2 regions of the Streptomyces sp. Edi2 genome follow, and region 1 is predicted to be linked to the other one. Evidence: riboswitches for the same ligand, from Rfam matches in the RefSeq annotation. Region 1 holds a riboswitch; the other holds the start of a gene.
What was found. Region 1 has a riboswitch for ZMP and ZTP ahead of ABR737_RS07150 (bifunctional 5,10-methylenetetrahydrofolate dehydrogenase/5,10-methenyltetrahydrofolate cyclohydrolase). Riboswitches for the same ligand answer to the same signal wherever they lie in the genome.
Positions count from the first base shown of each region.

Region 1 (3,374 bases):
AAGTCCGTGTCATCCGTTGCGCTCACCCGGGCTCCGTCGCTGGTCAAAGCCGCTGCCGGGGCAAGACCTGGCAGCGGGAATTCCTCGACAACTCAACGGTACTCCGGCCGGGGCGGCGCTTCAGGCCGCGCTGCCGGGGCCGACGGCCCCGGCACCGGGTTCAGGCGCCCGGGCCCGGCGGAGCGGGCTGCGGGGACTTGTTTCCTCGGCGGCGGCAGCACATCGGGCGCGCGATGGGGCCGCAGGGCCGTGAGGGCGGTCTCGGTCTCCTCCATCAGCGCGCGGTAGGAGACCAGCCGCTGCCACTCCGGGTCGGCAACCCCGGGCACGGTGGCGGCGCGCTCCGTCCACTGCTTCACCAGCCCGGCGAACACCGGTGTCTGCCGGAGGATGTCCGCGGTGATCCACCGCGGCATCTGCCCGGTGCGGGGGAGGGGGGTTCGTCCGTGGCCTGCGACGGTGCCGGAAGAGGGGTCGCTCATGGCCGTAGAAACGATTCTTCCGCCCTGGGGTCACTGCGTATTTTTACCGCGGCCCGTACGTCTGCCGTGGAGGCAAGGGCGTATGTCTCTCGAATATCACCTTATGCAGTGATCTATAGCCGGGAAGCAGTCCAATCCGGGCGAGGAAACGTTGTCGCAGTCATGGAACCGAGGGAGTTGTGGGAGCGCCATGCCGTACTCGCACAGGCGTTTTGCACCAGCGATGACGAGGTACGCCGTACGCAGGGACTCCTCGACGAGGCCGAGGCCCGCCGCTCGCGGACCCTGGCCGCCTTCGCCGTGACCGTGGGCAGCGACGCGGTGGTGGCGGAGCTGCTCGGACTGGACGAGCGCGAAGTACGCCTGGCCCGCCGCACGGTGGGCAAGGAGGACGCCCGCGCGGTCGCCCAGAGCCTGCTCGCCCAGACCACGCGCGAGCAGCCCCCCGGCCAGCAGACTGCCACGCCCCCCGCGACACCCTCCACGACACAGTCCACGACGCCCCCTGCGGCGCAGCCCGTGGGCCCGGCAGCGGCGCCGGCCGCGGCTGCCCCCCACGCTCCCCATGCCCCCCAGCCACACGAGCCGGCCTGGGCGCCGGCGCTGGACGCGGTCCTGATGAGCAGCTGGCACAGCGGAGTTGACCTCACCGCGCTTGCCACCGAACTCGGGCTCGATGTCCGGCTCCTTGTGGCACGCGCACAACAACTCGCCGCCGAAAGCCGTCCGGTGCAGTCGCCGCCATCGGACCGCATGGGCCGGCACCGGCGGCTGGCCCATCTCCCGCCCGCCCCGCAGCACGAGAGCGCCCCTTCGGCCTGGCGTGAGCGACCGCCGCAGCCCCCGCGCGAGCCCTACGAGCAGGAGCCTTGGAAGCAACAGCCCTACCAGAACTACCGGGAGCAGCAGGAGCACCAGAACTCTCAGAACTACCAGGACTACCAGGAGTACCGGGTGTACGAGGAGCATCCGCAACAGCACCCGCAATACGTACAGCAGCACGTAGCGCAGCACCCCCAACACATGCAGCAGCTACATCAGCACCAGAACCAGCCACCTCATCAACCTCAGCAGCAGCAACAATCCCCGCACCAGCAGTATCAACAGGCCTCCCATGCCACCTGGGACGCCAACGCCATCACCGCTGCCCAGCACGACTGGGACGGCATCCTCAGCCAGTGGGAAGCCACCACCTCCTCCACACCGCCGCTCTCCGCCCCTGGCCAAGGAGGGGTGTGACGGCGGGCCCGGTCTCCCGGGCGTCCATTAGAGTGGGCGCCGGGCCGTGACTGGCGCTTGGGTGGAGTACCACCGGGGAGCGGCTCGGCCACTCCTGGCCGGTGCCGCGCGCCTGGGCGATCCGACACGACGCTCAGGAGCACCGATGACCCCGACCGCCCGCCTCATGGACGGCAGCGCACTCGCCCGCCGTATCGTCGAACAGGCCGCGGAACGCGCGGCGGACCTCACCCGGCAGACCGGAACGTCCCCGTGTCTGGCCACCGTTCTGGTGGGCGATGACCCCGCCTCGGTGACGTACGTCCGCATGAAGCGCGCGCGGTGCGAGAAGGCCGGGATCCGCTCCCGGCATGTCGCGCTCCCTGCCGCCACCACGACCGCCGAACTTGTCGACACGATCACCGCACTGTCGGACGACCCCGACGTCCACGGCATCCTGCTCCAGCACCCGGCCGGGCCGCACATCGACGAGCGCGCCGCGTTCGAGGCCATTGCCCCCGAAAAGGACGTCGACGGGGTCACCTGCCACTCCTTCGCCGCGATGAGCTTCGGCCTGGACGGCTTCGCCTCCTGCACGCCCGGCGGCATCCTCCGCCTCCTGGATCACTACGACGTCGACCTGGCCGGCAAGCGTGCCGTCGTGGTCGGGCGCAGCGCGATCCTCGGCAAGCCCGTCGGGATGCTGCTGCTCGCCCGCAATGCCACCGTCACCTACTGCCACTCCCGCACCACCGACCTCGCGTCGATCACCAAGGACGCCGATGTCCTGGTCGCCGCCGTGGGACGGCCCCGGTTCCTGCACGGCGAACACCTCAAGCCCGGGGCCGTCGTGATCGACGCCGGCTCCAACCCCGGCAACGTCGGTGATGTGGACTTCGACTCGGCGTGCACCCGCGCCTCCCTGATCACCCCGGTCCCCGGCGGCGTCGGCCCGATGACCATCGCCACCCTGCTCACCCAGACCGTGGATGCGGCGGCCGTCCAGATGACGGCGGGTTGACCGTTCGCTGCGCTTTGCCGGTTCGCTGCGCTTTGCCGCCGCCCCGGGTTTCGGCTTTCTCGCCGTTTGCGCCTGCGGCGGGCGGGTCCGCTGCGCTTTGCCTCGCCTCTGTTTTGGCTTTCCCTTCGTTGCGCCTGCGGCGGGCGGGGTCCGCTGCGCGGGGCTGTCGGGGTGCGGTGACGGGCCTGCGCGGGTGGGTGTCCGGACTGCTTCGCTTTACGTCCGGACACCCACCCGCTCCGGCCCGTCCCCTCCCGTGGGGTGGGTGGGAAGAAGGTCGGTGGGGGGTGGCTGTGGCTGGTCCGGCGCGCGTCGCAGACGTGGGGAAATGGCCGTGGGCACAGGGGAGTCACATGGCACAGGGAAATGGCCCTGCACGGGGAAATGGCCCTTGCACGGGGAATGGGCTGCGGCAAGGGAAATGTCTGTGATCGACGCCCGCCCCCACCCACCGTCACTTACTCACCCACGGGAGGGGACGGGCCGGAGGGGCCGGTGTGTGGGACGTAAAGCGAAGCAGTCCCACACACCGGCCCCGGAGGTCCGTCACCGCACCCACAGCCCCGCGCAGCGGACCCCGCCCGCCGCAGGCGCAACGGAGAGCAACCCCCACGGCGGGACTGCCGAAAACATGGCGAGGCAAAGCGCAGCGG
Region 1 is NZ_JBEJGX010000003.1:857,137-860,510, reverse strand. It holds gene ABR737_RS07165 (NfeD C-terminal domain-containing protein) at 1-26, opposite strand, end outside; gene ABR737_RS07160 (hypothetical protein) at 93-482, opposite strand; gene ABR737_RS07155 (hypothetical protein) at 645-1,721, shown strand; ZMP/ZTP riboswitch at 1,758-1,846, shown strand; gene ABR737_RS07150 (bifunctional 5,10-methylenetetrahydrofolate dehydrogenase/5,10-methenyltetrahydrofolate cyclohydrolase) at 1,867-2,721, shown strand.

Region 2 (3,374 bases), 4.8 Mb from region 1:
TCACCCAGGTCGCCGAGGCCCGGCGGGCGGACCCGGGCGACGATCTGACCACTGCGCTGCTCGCCGCCCAGGAGGAGGACGGCGACCGGCTGAGCGCCCGCGAGCTGGTCGGCACCCTGCTGCTGATGATCATTGCCGGGCACGAGACCACGCTCAACCTGATCACCAACGCGGTGCGCGCCCTGTGCACCGACCGCGGGCAACTGGAGCTGGTGCGCAACGGGCGGGCCACCTGGGACGACGTGGTCGAGGAGACGCTGCGCTACGACAGCCCGGTCGCCCACTTCCCGTTCCGTTACCCGGTCCGGGACCTGGAGATCGGCGGCACGGTCGTCCCCCGCGGCACCCCGATGCTGGCCTCCTACTCCGCGGCCGGCCGGGACCCGGACGCCTACGGCCCCGACGCCGACCGGTTCGACGTCACCCGGCGGCCCGCCGCCCGGCACCTCTCCTTCGGCCACGGGCCGCACTACTGTCTGGGCGCGCCACTGGCCCGGCTGGAGGCGACCGTCGCCCTGGAGGCGCTGTTCACCCGTTATCCGGCGCTGGACCTCGCCGTCCCGGACGCGGAGCTGCCGCCGCACCCGAGCTTCGTCGGCAACAGCACCCACGTCCTGCCGGTCCGGCTCACCGGCTGATCACGGGCCGGTGAGCCGGGCGGGGCGCCGGTGCGGCAGCAAGCGGGTCAGCCGGTGAGACCGCCTGCGCTCAGCCGGTGAGCCGCCGCACCGCGGGCCGCAGGCCCGCAGCGAGCACCGGGCCCCAGGCCGTCGCGGGCCCCGGCCCTCAGCCCGTCGCGAGCCCCGGCGCCGGGTAGGCCGCCATGAGCTCCGCGACCTCCGTACGGATCACCGCCAGCGCGTCCTCGTCGCCCTTCGCCGCGGCCTGGACGCTGCGGTCGATCCACTCGGCGACCAGCGGCATCCGGTCCGTGCCCAGGCCTCGGGAGGTGAGGGACGGGGTGCCGATGCGGATGCCGGAGGGGTCGAAGGGCTTGCGGGGGTCGAAGGGGACGGTGTTGTAGTTGACGACGATGCCGGCCCGGTCCAGCGCCTTTGCGGCGACCTTGCCCGGCACGTCCTTCGACGTGAGGTCGATCAGCACCAGGTGGTTGTCGGTGCCGCCGGAGACCAGGTCGTAGCCGCGGGCCAGCAGCGCCTCGGCGAGCGCCTTGGCGTTGGCGACGACGGCATGGGCGTAGTCACGGAAGGACGGGGCGGCCGCCTCGCGCAGGGCGACCGCGATGGTGGCGGTGGTGTGGTTGTGCGGGCCGCCCTGCAGACCGGGGAAGACGGCCTTGTCGACCGCCTTGGCGTGGCTCGCCCGGGACATCAGCATGGCGCCGCGCGGGCCACGCAGGGTCTTGTGGGTGGTGGTGGAGATGGCGTCCGCGTGCGGGACGGGCGAGGGGTGGGCGCCGCCCGCGATCAGGCCGGCGATATGGGCGATATCGGCGACGAGGACGGCGTCGACCTCCCGGGCGATCTCCCCGAACGCGGCGAAGTCGATGGTGCGGGGCACAGCCGTGCCGCCACAGAAGATGATCTTCGGGCGTTCCTTGCGGGCGAGGTCGCGCACCTCGTCGAAGTCGATGAGCGCGGTGTCGTGGCGTACGCCGTACTGGACGCCGCGGAACCAGGTGCCGGTGGCCGACACCCCCCAGCCGTGCGTGAGGTGACCGCCCATCGGCAGCGCCATGCCCAGCACGGTGTCGCCGGGCTCGGCGAAGGCGAGATAGGCGGCGAGGTTGGCGGGCGAGCCGGAGTACGGCTGGACGTTGGCGTGCTCCACGCCGAAGACGGCCTTGGCCCGCTCGACGGCCAGCGTCTCGACCCGGTCGATGTTCTGCTGGCCTTCGTAGTAGCGACGGCCCGCGTACCCCTCGCTGTACTTGTTCTGCAGGACGGTGCCGGTGGCTTCCAGGACGGCGGCGGAGACGTAGTTCTCGCTGGGGATCAGCCGCAGGGTGTCGGCCTGCAGCTGCTCCTCGGCGCCGACCAGCGCGGCCAGTTCGGGGTCGGCGGCGCTCAGCGCGGGATGCGGAAGGGGATGCGGAAGCGACTGGGGCTGGGGCTGGGGCTGGGACATGGCGTCCTCCGGGGCGGTCGATCGGTGATCCGGTCTTGGTCCCGGGGTGCCCAGGCGGGGCGGCACCTCGTGATGGTGGCCGCGCACCGCTTCCTCGAGGTTGTTTCCCCGTACGCCAGTCGCGGTGCGCACCGCAGAGTCTAGGACACCCCCAGGCCCTGTCCGGCGGATCTTCGCAGGCCCGCCGCTCCTGGCCGGCGCAACAATGGAGAGGGACGCGGCAGTGCCCGCGCCCCGCACGGTTCTACCGAACGGAGTCACCGGTGACGTCCACGGAACGCAGCATCACCGCCGCCGAGGCCCACAGCGCGCACAACTACCACCCGCTGCCCGTCGTCGTGGCCACCGCCGAGGGTGCCTGGGTGACGGACGTGGCGGGCCGGCGCTACCTGGACATGCTCGCCGGGTACTCCGCGCTGAACTTCGGGCACGGCAACCGCCGGCTGCTCGACGCGGCCAAGGCCCAGCTGGAGCGGGTCACGCTCACCTCGCGCGCCTTCCATCACGACCGGTTCGGCGACTTCTGTACGCAGCTGGCCGCGCTGTGCGGGATGGAACTGGTACTCCCGATGAACACCGGCGCCGAGGCGGTCGAGACGGCGGTGAAGACGGCCCGTAAGTGGGGCTACCAGGTCAAGGGCGTCCCGGACGGCCGGGCGAAGATCATCGTCGCGGACCACAACTTCCACGGCCGGACGACCACCATCGTCTCCTTCTCCACCGACCCCGAGGCCCGCGCCGGCTTCGGCCCGTACACCCCCGGCTTCGAGATCGTCCCGTACGGCGACCTGGCCGCGATGGAGGCCACCCTCGACGACCACACGGTCGCGGTGCTGCTGGAGCCGATCCAGGGCGAGGCGGGGGTGCTGGTCCCGCCGCCGGGCTATCTGGCGGGCGTACGGGAGCTCACCCGCAGCCGGAACGTGCTGTTCATCGCCGATGAGATCCAGTCGGGGCTGGGGCGTACGGGCCGGACCTTCGCCTGCGAGCACGAGGACGTGGTCCCGGACATGTACGTCCTGGGCAAGGCGCTGGGCGGCGGGGTCGTGCCGGTCTCGGCGGTGGTCTCCTCGCGCGAGGTGCTCGGCGTCTTCGCACCCGGCGAGCACGGCTCGACGTTCGGCGGCAACCCGCTCGCCTGCGCGGTGGCCCTGGAGGTCATCGCGATGCTGCGGACCGGCGAATTCCAGCAGCAGGCCATGGAGCTGGGCGCACATCTGCACAGCGAGCTGGGGCTGCTGGCGGGCGGCGGCGCGGTGGACGCGGTACGCGGCCGCGGGCTGTGG
Region 2 is NZ_JBEJGX010000003.1:5,665,632-5,669,005, reverse strand. It holds gene ABR737_RS28385 (cytochrome P450 family protein) at 1-638, shown strand, start outside; gene glyA (serine hydroxymethyltransferase) at 787-2,088, opposite strand; ZMP/ZTP riboswitch at 2,130-2,221, opposite strand; gene rocD (ornithine--oxo-acid transaminase) at 2,352-3,374, shown strand, end outside.
Region 2: linked by a shared signal. The riboswitch ahead of glyA (serine hydroxymethyltransferase) and the one ahead of ABR737_RS07150 (bifunctional 5,10-methylenetetrahydrofolate dehydrogenase/5,10-methenyltetrahydrofolate cyclohydrolase) in region 1 are both predicted to bind ZMP and ZTP.